DNA from 2 places in the Pseudomaricurvus sp. ABR4_320 genome. Region 2 is predicted to be linked to the other one. Evidence: predicted binding sites of a transcription regulator. Region 2 holds the regulator's gene; the other holds the start of a gene.
What was found. The regulator FliA, encoded in region 2, starts transcription of late flagellar genes. The targets are predictions, from matches to a motif close to TAAAGTTATNNNNNNNNCGGCCGATANCC.

Region 1 (7,570 bases), on a different contig from region 2:
CACGAGCCAAGGCAGCAATAGAAAACCTAAAATCAGCGGGATACCCGTGTAGCGTCGTATCGATTGATAAAAGCCAGAAATTTTGCGGATGTAGACCCTGTTGGCCTCTTCATACAACCGTCGGTAGCGAACGGTTTTCTCCTCGTCGACGTCTTTGAGTGGAATCTTGTCGTTCATTGAAACCTCCGGTTCGAAATCCGCATGGTGACACGGCTGCGCCCTGCGATTTTGTCTCTGCACACATGTACGTAACAATCACCATGGTAGCGAAAACCAGTGACCGCACGTTGACAGAAAACAAATACTTTCGATGTTTCTAATATGTTAACTGGGCCACGGCGACGCCCTATCAAACAGCCCCATAAAGAACTTACACGCGCGCAGAGACGGAACTGCAGCCATAAAAAAGCCCCGAAAACGGGGCTCGACTTTCCTGTCCGCCGATAACCCGGCGCCCCATTCCAGAATCGGCGGGTGGGAAAGATCTTTCTCAACAGGCCCGATGAGCGGGCCTGAAAGTCAGACGGTTATTCTTCGAAATGAGACAAGCTATACACGTATGCCGTTAGAAGGTGAATCTTCTCTTCTTTTAGCTTGTCCTGCTGTGCAGGCATCACATTGTTACGCCCCTGACGAATGGAATGTCGGATCCCCTGTGGAGTACCCTCATAAAGCCAGATGTCGTCGGTCAAATTTGGAGCACCAAGGGCCTGCATCCCTTTACCATCTGGTCCGTGACAAGCCATACAGTTTTGATCGAAGACTTTTTTACCATCTTCTGCAAGAGCCGCATCATGCTCACGTCCAGACAAAGACAGTACATATTCTGCCGCAGCGATAACTTTTTCCTCACCAATGACAGGACCCCAAGCAGGCATATTTCCGTTGCGTCCGTGTAATAGCGTTTGCTTGATGGTGTCAGGTGAACCGCCGTACAGCCAATCGTCATCCGTCAGGTTTGGGAAACCGTAGTTTCCACCAGCATCAGCCCCGTGGCAAACGGCGCAGTTGTTCGCAAACAAGCGCACCCCCATTTTCAGCGCGCGAGGGTCCTGAGCAACCTCTTCAATTGGCATAGCGCTGAATTCATCATAGATAGCGCCATATTGCTCTTCGGCTTTCTCTTGCTCCCGCTCCAGCTGGTTCTGGGACGTCCAGCCAAGCACACCACCCCAATTGCCCAATCCTGGGTAAAGCACCAAATAGATGACCCAAAATACCAGCGTTCCGCAGAACATCTGGAACCACCACTTAGGCAACGGGTTATCAAACTCTTCAATGCCATCATAGGAATGGCCAGTGGTTTTGTTTTCTGGGTCCGCCTCATCACTCACGGCTACTTTGCGATTGGCAAATAACACCCAGGCGACCAACGCAATATTGGTTACCGTTAATACGATAACCCACAGGCTCCAAAACGTGCTCATAATTTATCCTGCCTTGTCTTTATCCTTAGAGCGGAGGACAGCAGAAGACTGCTCCATCGCATCTAAATCATCTTCCTCGAAGGGGAGATTGGCTGCTTCGTCAAACCGCTTTCTACGACTGGGAGAAAATGCCCACCAACAAACTCCGGTAAAGGCTATGGCCACAAGTACTGTGGCTAAACTTCTCAGATCGTTGATATCCAATTGCAAGTCCCTCCAGCCAAACCTTGTTTAGCGTTTCTGTTGCAGCAATGTTCCCAGTTGCTGGAGATACGCGATCAACGCCTCCATTTCGGTTGTTCCCTTAACCGCCTCTTCAGCCCCTGCAATATCCTCATCGGTGTAAGGAACACCTACTGAACGTAATGCGGCCATTTTTCTGCCGGTTAGCTCCCCATCCAAAACATTGTCAAACAACCAAGGAAACGCCGGCATGTTGGATTGAGGTACAACGTTACGAGGATTGTATAGATGCGCACGATGCCACTCGTCGGAATAGCGACCACCTACCCGAGCAAGATCAGGCCCAGTACGCTTGGAACCCCACAAAAAAGGATGGTCGTAAACTGATTCTCCGGCAACAGAATAGTGGCCATAACGTTCAACTTCAGCTCGCAGTGGACGCACCATCTGGGTGTGACAGACATGGCAGCCTTCGCGAATGTAGATGTCGCGCCCCTCTAGCTCAACGGCAGTCCATGGCTCCAGGCCTTCAACAGGCTCTGTCGTCTGAGGCTGAAAGAACTGAGGAACAATCTCTACCAAACCACCAAAACCGATGGCAACTACAGTAAGGATCATCAGCAGGCCGAGGTTCTTCTCGACTAAGTCATGATTTTTCAACGTCTATCTCCTTATGCCTTACGCAGTCTGTGGCGCTTCGGCAGAGTCTGTACGCTCGCCGGCACTCATGGTGCGATAGGTGTTATAAGCCATCAGCAGCATTCCAGTAAGGAAGAAAGCTCCTCCCAAGGCACGAACGAAGTAGCCCGGGTAACTGGCTTCTACCGCTTCAGCAAATGCATAGGTCAGAGTGCCATCAGAGTTAAAGGCACGCCACATCAGGCCCTGCATGATTCCATTCACCCACATGGAGGCGATGTAAAGAACCGTTCCAATGGTGGCAAGCCAAAAGTGCATGTTAACCAGCGGTACACTCCACATGGACTTGCGACCGCTGAGTACGGGCAACAGGTGATAGATAGAACCGATAGAGATCATGGCAACCCAGCCGAGTGCACCAGAATGCACATGGCCAACCGTCCAATCGGTGTTATGAGAGAGCGCATTGACTGTCTTGATCGACATCATCGGCCCTTCAAACGTGGACATTCCATAGAAAGACAGAGAAACCACAAGGAAACGCAGCGTCGGATCGGTGCGAAGCTTATGCCAAGCCCCGGACAGCGTCATAATGCCGTTAATCATTCCGCCCCAGGAAGGCGCCAACAGAACCAGTGACATCACCATGCCAAGGCTTTGCGTCCAATCGGGCAGAGCGGAATAGTGAAGGTGGTGAGACCCAGCCCAGATGTACAGACTGATCAGCGCCCAAAAGTGAACAATGGACAGCTGGTAGGAGTAAACTGGGCGCCCCGCTTGCTTAGGAACAAAGTAATACATCATTCCCAAGAAACCCGCAGTCAGGAAGAAACCGACTGCGTTATGGCCGTACCACCACTGAATCATCGCATCCATTGCACCGCTGTACATGGAATAAGACTTGGTCAGAGTGACAGGAACCGCCATGCTGTTAACGACATGCAGCAGCGCAATGGTGATAATGAACGCGCCATAAAACCAGTTAGCAACATAGATGTGAGATGTCTTACGCTTAACGATCGTGCCAAAAAACACGATTGCGTAGGATACCCACACCAATGTAATCAGAATATCGATCGGCCATTCCAGCTCCGCATACTCTTTAGTGGTGGTGTAACCGAGCGGTAGTGTTATCGCGGCCAGCACAATAACCAACTGCCATCCCCAAAACGTAAAAGGTATGAGGAAACCACCGAACAGCGGGGCCTGGCAGGTTCGCTGGACGACGTAATATGAAGTTGCAAATAACGCACAACCACCAAATGCAAAGATCACCGCATTAGTGTGTAGCGGACGCAATCGTCCAAAATGCGAATAAGGCTGGAAAAGATCGTTTAGTTCGGGCCAAACGAGCTGGCTGGCGATTAAAACGCCGACCCCCATGCCGACTACACCCCAGACCACCGTCATGATGGCGAACTGGCGTACTATCTTGTAGTCATAGACGGGATGCTCTGCAGCCGCTACCTGATTACTACTCATAGTGACATTCCTGATTGGTTAAATTTTAATCCATTTATGAGGTGCACCAGGCCTGCATAAACACCCCGTCTCCTACAGGGAGCGCAAGCATACCCGCATCGGGTCTGCCAGTTGTTGATTCTGGTCAACACCGGCCGGACTCAGCGCACACCAGCCCCTTCAGGCTGATTAACTTGTAGTGTAGAGTATCGCGCCCGAATGACATCGGGCACCGAACAGGCTGCCGGCACGGTCCAACAGCAAATGCAGTATTAACTGTCTATATTCTTAATAATTTGCCGGCTTTTCACCGGCTCATTATCAGCTGAAATCTCGCCCCTTATTTGCGGCTATGCGTAACCGCAACGAGTTCAGCTTGATAAATCCAGCAGCATCCTTTTGGTCATAGGCGCCAGCATCATCCTCAAACGTTGCGACTTTTTCATCGAACAGGGATTCACTGGAGCGGCGACCAACCACAGATACAGAGCCTTTGTAGAGTTTCACGCGAACATCGCCACTCACCGCTTTTTGCGATTCATCGATCGCGGCTTGCAGCATTTTTCGCTCAGGACTCCACCAATAACCGTTGTAGACCAAACTGGCATACTTAGGCATCAGCTCATCCTTTAAATGTGCCGCTTCCCGATCCAGGGTCAACGACTCAATGGCGCGATGCGCCTTCAGCATGACGGTCCCTGCCGGAGTTTCATAACAACCGCGGGACTTCATACCGACATAACGATTTTCGACGATGTCTAGGCGTCCGACACCATTGGCGCCGGCGACTTTATTGAGATGAGCCATAACCGTTGCCGGAGACATCGCCTGACCATCAATAGCAACGATATCACCATTTTCATAGGTTAATTCAAGATACGTTGGCTCATCCGGCGCCTGCTCAGGCGCTACGGTCCAACGCCACATCTCCGGGTCATCAGCTTCCCACCATGGGTCTTCCAGATTGCCCCCTTCATAGGAGATATGGAGCAAATTAGCGTCCATGGAATAGGGACTTTTCTTCTTACTGCTCGCGAAATCGACAGGAATCTGGTGTTCTTCGCAATACTTCATCAACGTTTCGCGAGACGTCAGATTCCACTCGCGCCACGGTGCAATAACTTTGATTCCAGGCTTTAGTGCGTACGCACCCAATTCGAAGCGAACCTGATCATTGCCTTTACCGGTTGCGCCGTGAGAAATCGCATCAGCACCAGTTTCGTTGGCAATTTCAATCAGTCGCTTGGCAATAAGTGGTCGCGCAATAGAGGTGCCCAGCAAATACTCACCTTCGTATATGGCATTGGCGCGGAACATGGGATAGACATAATCGCGAGCAAATTCTTCGCGCAGATCTTCGATATAAATCTGCTTCACGCCCATTGCCTGAGCCTTAGCTCGAGCCGGCTCTACCTCTTCCCCCTGACCGATATCAGCGGTAAAAGTGACGACTTCACAATCGTAGGTTTCCTGCAACCAGCGGACAATGACGGAGGTATCCAAACCACCTGAATAGGCAAGGACGACCTTGTTGACTGCAGACATGACACACTCCCGAAACAACCAGAGAACTTATACGAGGGAAACGACAGCGCACTCTTTCAAGCGCTTTGGGGCGCGAATTGTAGCTCCAATCAACGCTTTTTCACAGACATTAAAGAAAATTTTCGACGAAAAGATGAACCGAAAAGTCTTTATAAGGTCATCGGCTGGAAGCTAGCGAAGGCAGGGTTCCCTCATCATTTTTCTCCAGTCGAATCGTTACTCGGCGATTTTTAGCGCGTCCACCAGCGGAGCGATTACTCGCTACCGGGTAGCGCTCACCGTGCCAGCGAGTGGTAATCTTCTCGGGCGGAATACCTCGCTCAACGAGCAGGCGATGAACCATCTCGGCGCGCTTCTTGGCAAGCTCCAAGTTATCGCTACGGGTGCCATCAGAATCTGTGTGCCCGTCAATATAAAAAGACTCAACACTTTCATCGGCTCGCACGTAGATTGCGATATTGTCGAGCTTCACTTCTTCGCTCGCCGGGAGATCCGCTGCGCCGGGCGCGAAAAAGATTGAGGTCCTGCGGATCTGATCAAAATTAACGGGCAGCAATTGAGCAAGGCATTGTAAATACCGCTCATAGGGGGCGCGAAAATTGATGGTACTCAGTCGTACTCGAAGGCTTTCTTCTCCGCCAAACCAGGCCGCACGGGTGAATTCAACATCGAGACCATGCTGCAAAGCTTCAAGCATACGTTCAGCTTTGTCTTTCACCACAGTAATGGGTAAACGCCCCTGGGTAACATCCACATAGCCAAGCTCACGGGTGACGGATTCCGGCTTCCATGCGGGCGCCTTGAGCTTCAGCATGGCTTTTCCCGATGCCAATCGAGGGGACAATGAGTTCAACAAAAACTTGGCTTCTTCGCCAGCCAACCTCTCGAAAGTCGCACCGCCGAATAGGGGAATATCCTGGCTTAGACGACAGGCGAACACCGACGTCTCAGCAGTCCAGGTGGAGGCATCCATAGGCACCTGATAAGCGCTAGCTGAGAATGCACGAGGGGCGCCCATCACACAAGCAATCAGCAAGGTGGCGACGACGAATCTCTCACAATTACTCACCAACATAGCTCTTGTTGTGACTATCAAGCTCATAACGGATCATTGCCTCACCGACACTACCGCGGCCCTACTGCCGACCAACGAATACTCTGGGTATAGCACCTAAAACAACACCCAATAAGAAAATTTTAGCGCCAAACCCCTTGATTTCGAACCCTCTCGGGAACCCATATGCCGCAATTCAGACGGGATTTGAGCACTTTGATACCCATGTTATCGGCGGCACTCCGCTGTGCTTTAGCACCATAATTCGGTAGCATTCAGCCTTTGGCACTGAGGACGAGCACAATCATGAACAACAGCATCACCCTGACCCAGCCCGACGACTGGCACATCCACCTCAGGGACGGCGACGCGTTAAAGACCACGGTCACAGATGCTGCAAAAGTGTTCCATCGGGTCATCACCATGCCCAACACCGTACCGCCAATTACCACGGCTGAAATGGCGCTGGCGTATGCCGACAGAATCAAGTTAGAAATTCCGCCCGATAGGAATTTTACCCCGCTAATGGTGCTGTATCTGACCGATCGCACTTCACCTGAAATCATCAAAGAAGCCAGATCTGCGGGCGTTGTCGCCTGTAAACTCTATCCCGCAGGGGCAACCACCAATTCAGATTCTGGCGTCACAGATATTGCCCATATCTACCCTGCCATCGAAGCCATGCAGGAATGCGGAATGCGCCTGCTCATACACGGTGAAGTGACAGACAGTAATGTCGATATCTTTGATCGCGAAAAAATCTTTATCGATCGCACGCTTCAACCGCTGGTAGCACGCTACCCTCAGCTGCCGATTGTGCTTGAGCATATAACGACCCGCGACGCTACTGATTTTGTAACCTCAGCGGGCAGTCAGGTCGCAGCAACGATTACCCCACACCACTTGCTGTTCAATCGCAACCATATGCTTGTCGGAGGAATTCGCCCCCACTTCTACTGTCTACCCATTCTCAAACGAAATATTCACCAAACAGCATTACTGGAAGCGGCCATCAGCGGCAATCCCAAGTTTTTCCTCGGCACAGATTCCGCGCCTCATGCCCGCCACCGCAAAGAAGCGGCTTGTGGCTGCGCAGGCGTATACAACGCCCCTCATGCTCTTGAACTCTATGCGGAGGCGTTTGACGAGGCTGGAGCCATTGAACGATTGGAAGACTTCGCCAGCCATTTTGGCGCCGACTTCTATGACCTGCCTCGCAATGAAACCCAGGTTACCCTGGAAAAAACACCCTGGCAGGTGC
Region 2 (7,570 bases):
TGGTCATGAGCTACAACTCCACGCCCGAAGCAGATGATCCACGACGGCAATCATCTGCGCATCAAACACGACCCGCATAACGCTTGAGCATGCTTGGAACATCCAGAATCAGGGCGATAGTCCCGTCTCCGGTGATGGTCGCACCCGCCATTCCAGGGGTTCCCTGCAGCATCTTGCCCAACGGTTTAATGACAACTTCTTCCTGGCCGATCAGCTGATCTACCACGAAGCCAATTTTCTGTGTTCCCACAGTGACAATAACAACGTGGGCCTGATCTGGCTCGTCGAACGCACAGCTACTGCGCACCAGCCATTTCTTCAAATGGAATATGGGTACAGCGCGTTCGCGCACTGTCACACATTCCTGTCCATCAACCACATTGCTTTTGGTGAGATCCATGTGAAAAATTTCATTCACACTGACCAGCGGCAGAGCAAAGGTCTGCTTACCCAGCATAATCATCAGCGTGGGCATAATGGCCAGCGTCAACGGCACTTTAATATTGATTCGGGTGCCCTTACCGGGCGCAGAATCAATTTCAATGCTGCCGTTCAATTGGGTGATCTTGGTTTTGACCACATCCATTCCGACGCCGCGGCCGGATACATCAGAAATCTCTTTCTTGGTCGAAAATCCCGGGGCAAAGATCAGTGAAAAGGCTTCGGTATCGGACAGGCGATCTGCCGCGTCCTGATCCATCAGGCCTTTTTCCACAGCGATTGAACGCAGCTTGTCCGGGTCCATGCCACCACCGTCGTCGGTGATGGAAAGCAGAATGTGATCACCCTCCTGCTCCGCCGCAAGAATGACTTTCCCAACTCTCGGCTTGCCTTTAGCCTCTCGATCCGCAGGCAATTCAATACCGTGATCGATGGAATTGCGCACCAAGTGAACCAGAGGATCAGCCAGAGCCTCGACCAGATTTTTATCGAGATCCGTTTCCTCACCTTGCAGTTCCAGATTGATCTCTTTCTTCAGATTTCTCGCCAGATCACGAACCACTCGAGGAAAGCGGCCAAACACCTTCTTGATCGGCTGCATCCGGGTTTTCATCACGGATGTCTGCAAATCTGCGGTGACAACATCGAGATTTGCGACGGCTTTCGACAGAATTTCGTCGTTCGCCTTAACCCCGAGCCGAACCAAGCGATTGCGGACCAACACCAGCTCACCGACCATGTTCATGATATCGTCGAGACGCTGAGTATCTACACGGACCGTCGTTTCGGTAGCTGCGGCATTTTCCTTGGAAGCCGCTTTTGGTGGCGCGGCTGGCTTCGCCGGAGCCGCCTTAGGCGCAGCCGCGGCAGGCTTAGCGGGTGCAGCGGCTGGCTTCGGCTGTGGTTTGGGTGCAGGCTTCGCAGCAGCGGGTGCAGGCGCTGGCGCAGCAGCAGGAGCCGCCGGAGGGGGAGCTTCGCCAGCCGCTTCTACTTTCGGACCTTTACCTTTGCCGTGTAACTGATCTAACAGTTTCTCGAATTCATCGTCGGTGATCAGATCGCTACCGCCGGCAGCCGGTGCTGGCGCGGCAGCCGCGGGGGCGGATGCGGCTTCTGCGGGAGCGGCCGGAGCCGTTTCGCCACCAGCCTCGGTTCCTGGACCTTTGCCTTTGCCGTGCAGTTGATCGAGCAGGGATTCGAATTCGTCTTCTGAAATATTTTCGGAATCACCAGCAGCGGCCGGAGCTGGCGTGGGTGCGGGCGCTGAAGCAGCAGGCGCCGGTGCTGCGGCCTCACCTTCTGCACTCGGACCTTTCCCTTTACCGTGCAACTGGTCTAACAGCGCTTCAAATTCATCTTCTGAAATATCATCACTGTCCGATGCAGCGTTCAACTCCTGACTTTCATTCGGCGCAGCGGGCGCGGCAGGCGCATCATCCAATGCATCGAGCAGCTCTTCAAATTCCTCGTCGGTAATATCCGCGGCCTGTTCCCCGCCAGCGTCAGCCGCTGGTGCCGCCTCTACCGGCGCCTCTGCGGCTTCTACAGGCGCCTCAGGTTCGGGCTCTGCCGCGACTTCTGCCGCCTCCCCAATGTCTTCACAATTCACGAGACGCTCAAGCGTCTGCAGCAATTCTGGCGGAGCTGGCTCCAATTCAGCGCGTTGCTGGACTTGCTCAAACTGGCTGTTTACCGTATCCAGAGCTTGTAGCACGACATCCATTAATTCGGATGTCACTTCGCGTTTGCCGTTACGTAAGATATCAAACAGGTTTTCTGTTACGTGACAACATTCCACCATGGCGTTGAGCTGCAAAAACCCCGCGCCACCTTTTACTGTGTGAAAGCCACGAAAAATCGCGTTCAACAGATCCTTATCGTCTGGCGACCGTTCAAGATCAACCAACTGTTCAGAGAGTAGTTCCAGGATTTCTCCGGCTTCAACCAGGAAATCCTGCAAAATCTCTTCGTCGTCTCCGAATCCCATTCACAGACCCTCAAATATTCTCAAAAGCCCAGACTGGAAAGTAAGTCGTCAACTTCATCCTGATTTGCGACCACATCTTCGCGTTTGTCCGCATGGATTTGCGGCCCTTCGGCTTCAATATTAGATTTTGTTTTCTTGACGTCGGCATCGCGCTCTCCAGGTTGCATCCCGGTGACCTGTTCAACCTGTCCTGCAACTCGAACCAGATCAACCAGACTGGACTCCACTTCACATATAAGCCCAATAACTTTTGTTAGTACCTGTCCAGTCAGATCTTGAAAGCCCTGCTCAAGAATGATGTCTTGCAAGTTTTTATTGAGTGTATCTGTGCCCTCACGAATGGTGACAAAAAACGCATCAATGCGATGATATGCTTCTCGAAATTCTTCCGGGCTCATTTCCCGTGAGCGCAAGCGCCGCCACTCTTCCTGCAGCGCACTGGCTTCTTCTGACAAATTCTGTGCAATCGGCGCCGAGGCTTCCACCATATCCATGGTTTTGTCTGCTGCCGCGCGGGTGGTTTCGATGACGTGATTCAAGCGCTCTGACGCATCTTTGATTTCAGACGCGCAAATGTCCGGTGGGTCCTTACTGAAATCGCCGTCGACGTTAAAATTGACGATGGCATCGTGCAGGCCGCGTGTCAGCTTGCCGACCGCGTTGAACATATTCTTATCGCGAGCCTCCATCAGCCTTCCGATCAGTTCGGAAGCGCCTTTGTAATCATCGCTGGCCAGCTTTTCGGAGAGTTGTTTGGCGCAGTCCTGCAACTCCTGAATAAACTCTTCGTTCTGGTGTAATTCCGGGACTATATCCATGGGCCAACCTTAGGGAGGTTATTCTTTTAACCGTTGACTCGGTCGAAAATCTTTTCAATCTTCTCTTTCAGCGCAGCTGCCGTAAAGGGCTTCACCACATACCCGTTTACACCACTCTGAGCCGCTTCAATTATCTGATCGCGCTTAGCTTCAGCCGTTACCATCAGCACAGGCAGCGACGATAATCTGGCATCCGCTCTCACCGCTTTCAGCAGATCGATTCCCGTCATACCAGGCATATTCCAATCCGTCACCAGAAAGTCGAAATCACCATTTTTCAACATTGGCAACGCGGTCAGCCCGTCATCAGCTTCCTGGGTGTTGGTAAAGCCAAGATCCCGCAGCAGGTTTTTGATAATCCGGCGCATTGTCGAAAAGTCATCGACAATGAGGATTTTCATGTTTTTGTCCAACTCAAACCTCCGTCTTCCCGGAAAGGGATTTTACTAATAGTCTAGTAGCTGATTTGTCCCTAGCCAGTTTTTCGGCTGACCAATCCGGAAAATGTAAGCTCCGGGGTTCAGCGACAAAAACAGGGCGCCACTAGGAGTCTCGTAAACAGCCCTAAAGGCCGCTTAAAACAGGCGTCACTATCACGTGTTATTTGGTCCAACCTGTCATTCTGGCTCTCAGTCGCATCGCCGCCTGAGAGTGAATCTGACTGACTCTTGATTCGCTCACTCCCAGCACCTGACCAATTTCCTTCAGGTTCATTTCTTCGTTGTAATACAGCGACAACACGAGCTGTTCGCGCTCGGGGAGCGTCGCAATCGATTCTGCCAACGATTTGCGCAGCGACTCCCGCTGGTAATCTTCCTGCGGCGTCGCGAAGGCTCCTGACTCCTCCAGCGGCTCCACCACCGATTCTTCGCCACCGACCTCTTCTTCAAAACTGAAGAGACGACACGACGTTGTGTCGTTGAGTATTGAATGATACTCATCGAGCGAAACGTCCATCTCCTCGGCAACTTCCTGGTCTGCTGCAGTGCGGCCAACACGGGCCTCCACCGTTGCAATAGCCTCTGCCACCCGGCGTGCGTTGCGATGTACTGATCTTGGTACCCAGTCGCCGCGACGCATTTCATCAACGATGGCGCCGCGGATACGAATGCCAGCATAAGTTTCGAAGCTCGCCCCTTGAGAAGGGTCATATTTTTGAGCGGCCTCCAGCAGGCCGATCATGCCCGCCTGGATCAGATCTTCAATCTGCACACTGGCAGGCATACGCATCATCATATGACTGGCAATACGCTTTACCAGGGGCGCGTGATCTTCAACCCGAATGGAGTTCAAGTCCTGCGAGGGATTTTCGTACATAACCGAATCGCTACTTGCCCACATGGTAGAAAACTCACTGACCTCTCAACGCCGTTCAAATTTGATCAGCACCCTGCCTTTCTGAACTCAAGCACTTGCGTGCGCTGGCTGCAGAAGACTTTCAATGAAAAATTCCAGATGCCCCCGCGCACTGCTGGGCCTGGGCCAACGATCCACCTCGGTTGCCATTTGTCGAATGGCCTGCGAGGCTTTGCAGTTCGGCGCATATTGCAACAATGGTTTTTGCTGGCGTACCGCTTTGCGAACATTCTCGTCAAAGGGTATGTGACCGACATATTGCAGAGCCACGTCCAGAAACCGATCACACACAGTCTGCAATTTTGTAAACAGGTTGCGCCCCTCCTGAACACTGCGCGTCATATTGGCAACCACGCGAAACCGCGTCAGGTCGTAATCTTTGTGCAGGAGTTTGATCAGCGCGTAGGCGTCCGTAATCGACGAAGGCTCGTCACAAACCACCACCATGACTTCTTGGGATGCGCGCACAAAACTGACCACTGTGTCCGAAATGCCCGCCGCGGTATCAACCACCAACACATCCAGCTGATGGCTTAATTCACTAAATGCGTTGATCAGCGCGGCGTGCTCCTGATTGCCCAGCGACGCCATCTGTTGAACACCGGAAGACGCGGGTACAATTTTAATTCCGGCAGGGCCCGTCAGCATGACGTCCCGCAAACTGCAGCTACCGTTTAAAACGTCCGCGAGATTCTTTTCTGCTCGCAGCCCCAAAAGGACATCGATATTCGCTAACCCCAAGTCGGCATCGAGCAGTACCACTCGGCGACGCAATTCTGCCAAGGCAATGCTCAGGTTAACGGAAACATTGGTCTTGCCCACCCCGCCTTTACCGCCGGTAACTGCAATAACCTGTACGCTGTTTGAAAGACTCATTGAACTCTTATTCCTCTCGCCGCGTTGCTGGTCGGCAAAACCGGGTTTCAGTGGACCGCCAGGGAAACGGATGACAGCTGCTGTTGTAGCTGTTCGATTTCCTCAACGTCTTCTGGCTCTTCGATCTCGCTATGGGCATTTGCCAAGCGCGCCGCCCTGACGACGAGCTTACGAGAGTCCGCCTGGGATATATCGGCAGGGATCTCCTGTCCGTTAGTGGTGTAATACAAAGGTAGCTGATGTTCGATGATTACGCTTAATGCTTCCCCCAAACTTGCGGTTTCATCGATCTTGGTCAATATACATCCGTGGATATCTTCGCCGGCATGGGCGTGAAAGCTTGCTTTGATCATCTGCAATTGCGTATTGGCGGCGCACACTAGATAGGTCTGAATTTCAGGGATATCCGCCAGCACTTCCAACTGCATCCGCAAATCGGGATCACCATAGCGATACCCGGCGGTATCAATGAGAACCAAACTGCAGTTGCGCAACCGACGCACCAACAATGGCAGATCTTCGATATCTTCAACCACTTTTACCTGCACACCAAGAATGCGGCCCAGGGCGCGCATTTGCTCGTGACCGGCAATACGCGCTGAATCTGTTGTCACCAGTGTGACGCTATGGGGACCATGCTCGAGAACGTGTCTGGCCGCGAGCTTGGCAATGGTGGTGCTTTTACCGACGCCCGTCGCACCGACGAACGCGAAGACGCCACCCTCGGCAACGGGATCATTCGCCGCAATAGGCAGCAGCTGCGCCAGTTGTGACTGAGCGTCGCACCAGGCAGCCTGCATAGAACGCGTTGGCCTTACCCGCCCCAAGACTGCATTGATACTGGCTTCGGTACACCCCAAATTTTGCAGCCGACGCGCCAGACGCTGCTGAAACGGAGTGCGATTAATTGCCGATCCATGAGCAGGCATCGCCACTTGATTGAGCTGCTCCTCGAGCAACAACCGCATATCCGCCAACTCGGTCTGCAATAGCTCCATCTGCCGATTCTGTTCCGCACGCTGTTTTTCCGCCTCGGCCGCCGCCTTGGCTTTTGCCTCTGCACGCGCTTCCGCCTTGGCGACGGCTTCAGCAGACGCCTTCGCTTCGTATGACAAGGGCGCAGGCTCAACAGCGGCAGGAGCCGCCGCCAGAGGTGTGCTTATCGGTTCTGGTTGACGCTCGCCACCCACGACCTCTCCCCGAACTTCGAGGCTGCGATTGCGAGGACGCTGGCTCAATTTTGCTTTTGCCGCAGCCAGGGACTGGTTGGCCAGCATCTGCGCCTGCGCCTTTTCCAATTCCTGAGCAAGAAAGGAGGTCTGTCGATCTGTGCTTTTTTCCCGGCGAGCTTTAACCACTGTCGATTTCTTGGCGATGTCTGTAGCCGCCTGTATGTCACCGGCATCCAAAAGCTCTTTGATCGCCTGCTGGCAAGACTCATCACTGTCGCTGACCAGAGGCATCTCGGTCGCGGATATAAAAGGCTCTGCAGGCGCTTTAACATTCGCGGCGCCATCGGCCTCCAACGAACTGAGTATCTCCACGCCCTGCTTTACGCGCCGACTCGAGAGAATGATGGCGTCAGGCCCCATTTCTTCACGCACCAGTTCCAATGCCCGACGCATGTCCGCTGCTACAAATCGCTTGATACTCATGTTTCTCACTCCAATCGCCAAACAGAAACGACATTTTTCTGTCAAACGTTTCTACAAAATGTTGTCACCGCGAGTGGCTAGTTCTGTACTGCGACCGCCGCCTCGATGGTGACTTGCTTGTTGTCCGGCACTTCCGTATAGGCCAGCACCTTAAGATCCGGCAAACTGTGACGAACGAATTTCGCAATAATCGCTCGCAGAGGTGCCGCAACCAGCAGAATTAAAGGACGCCCTTTCGCCTCCTGTTTGTGCGCTGACTCAATCAAAGATTGCTGCAGCTTTTCCGCCAGTGACGGTTCAATAAAGCTGGCTTCACCGCCAGATTTTTGAACCTGCTGAAAGGTACGGAGCAATAACTGTTCCAAACCGGATTCTAAGGTCATAACCGGTAGCTCTGGGTCTTGTCCAACAATGGTTTGCACGATTTGTCGACGCAA

Region 1: a site for FliA is predicted at 6,536-6,564, ahead of ACXAFR_RS17385 (flagellar protein MotY). Genes of this name have one in related genera too.

What each region holds. Positions count from the first base shown of each region.
Region 1 covers NZ_JBSWVF010000008.1:227,858-235,427, reverse strand. Annotated here, with positions in the region: gene ccoG (cytochrome c oxidase accessory protein CcoG) at 1-177, opposite strand, end outside; gene ccoP (cytochrome-c oxidase, cbb3-type subunit III) at 528-1,427, opposite strand; gene ACXAFR_RS17405 (cbb3-type cytochrome oxidase subunit 3) at 1,431-1,631, opposite strand; gene ccoO (cytochrome-c oxidase, cbb3-type subunit II) at 1,659-2,270, opposite strand; gene ccoN (cytochrome-c oxidase, cbb3-type subunit I) at 2,289-3,731, opposite strand; gene ACXAFR_RS17390 (argininosuccinate synthase) at 4,032-5,255, opposite strand; gene ACXAFR_RS17385 (flagellar protein MotY) at 5,413-6,357, opposite strand; gene pyrC (dihydroorotase) at 6,616-7,570, shown strand, end outside.
Region 2 covers NZ_JBSWVF010000004.1:225,351-232,920, reverse strand. Annotated here, with positions in the region: gene ACXAFR_RS10080 (protein-glutamate methylesterase/protein-glutamine glutaminase) at 1-7, opposite strand, end outside; gene ACXAFR_RS10075 (chemotaxis protein CheA) at 62-2,428, opposite strand; gene ACXAFR_RS10070 (protein phosphatase CheZ) at 2,449-3,246, opposite strand; gene cheY (chemotaxis response regulator CheY) at 3,273-3,659, opposite strand; gene ACXAFR_RS10060 (RNA polymerase sigma factor FliA) at 3,847-4,587, opposite strand; gene ACXAFR_RS10055 (MinD/ParA family protein) at 4,651-5,478, opposite strand; gene flhF (flagellar biosynthesis protein FlhF) at 5,526-7,133, opposite strand; gene flhA (flagellar biosynthesis protein FlhA) at 7,211-7,570, opposite strand, start outside.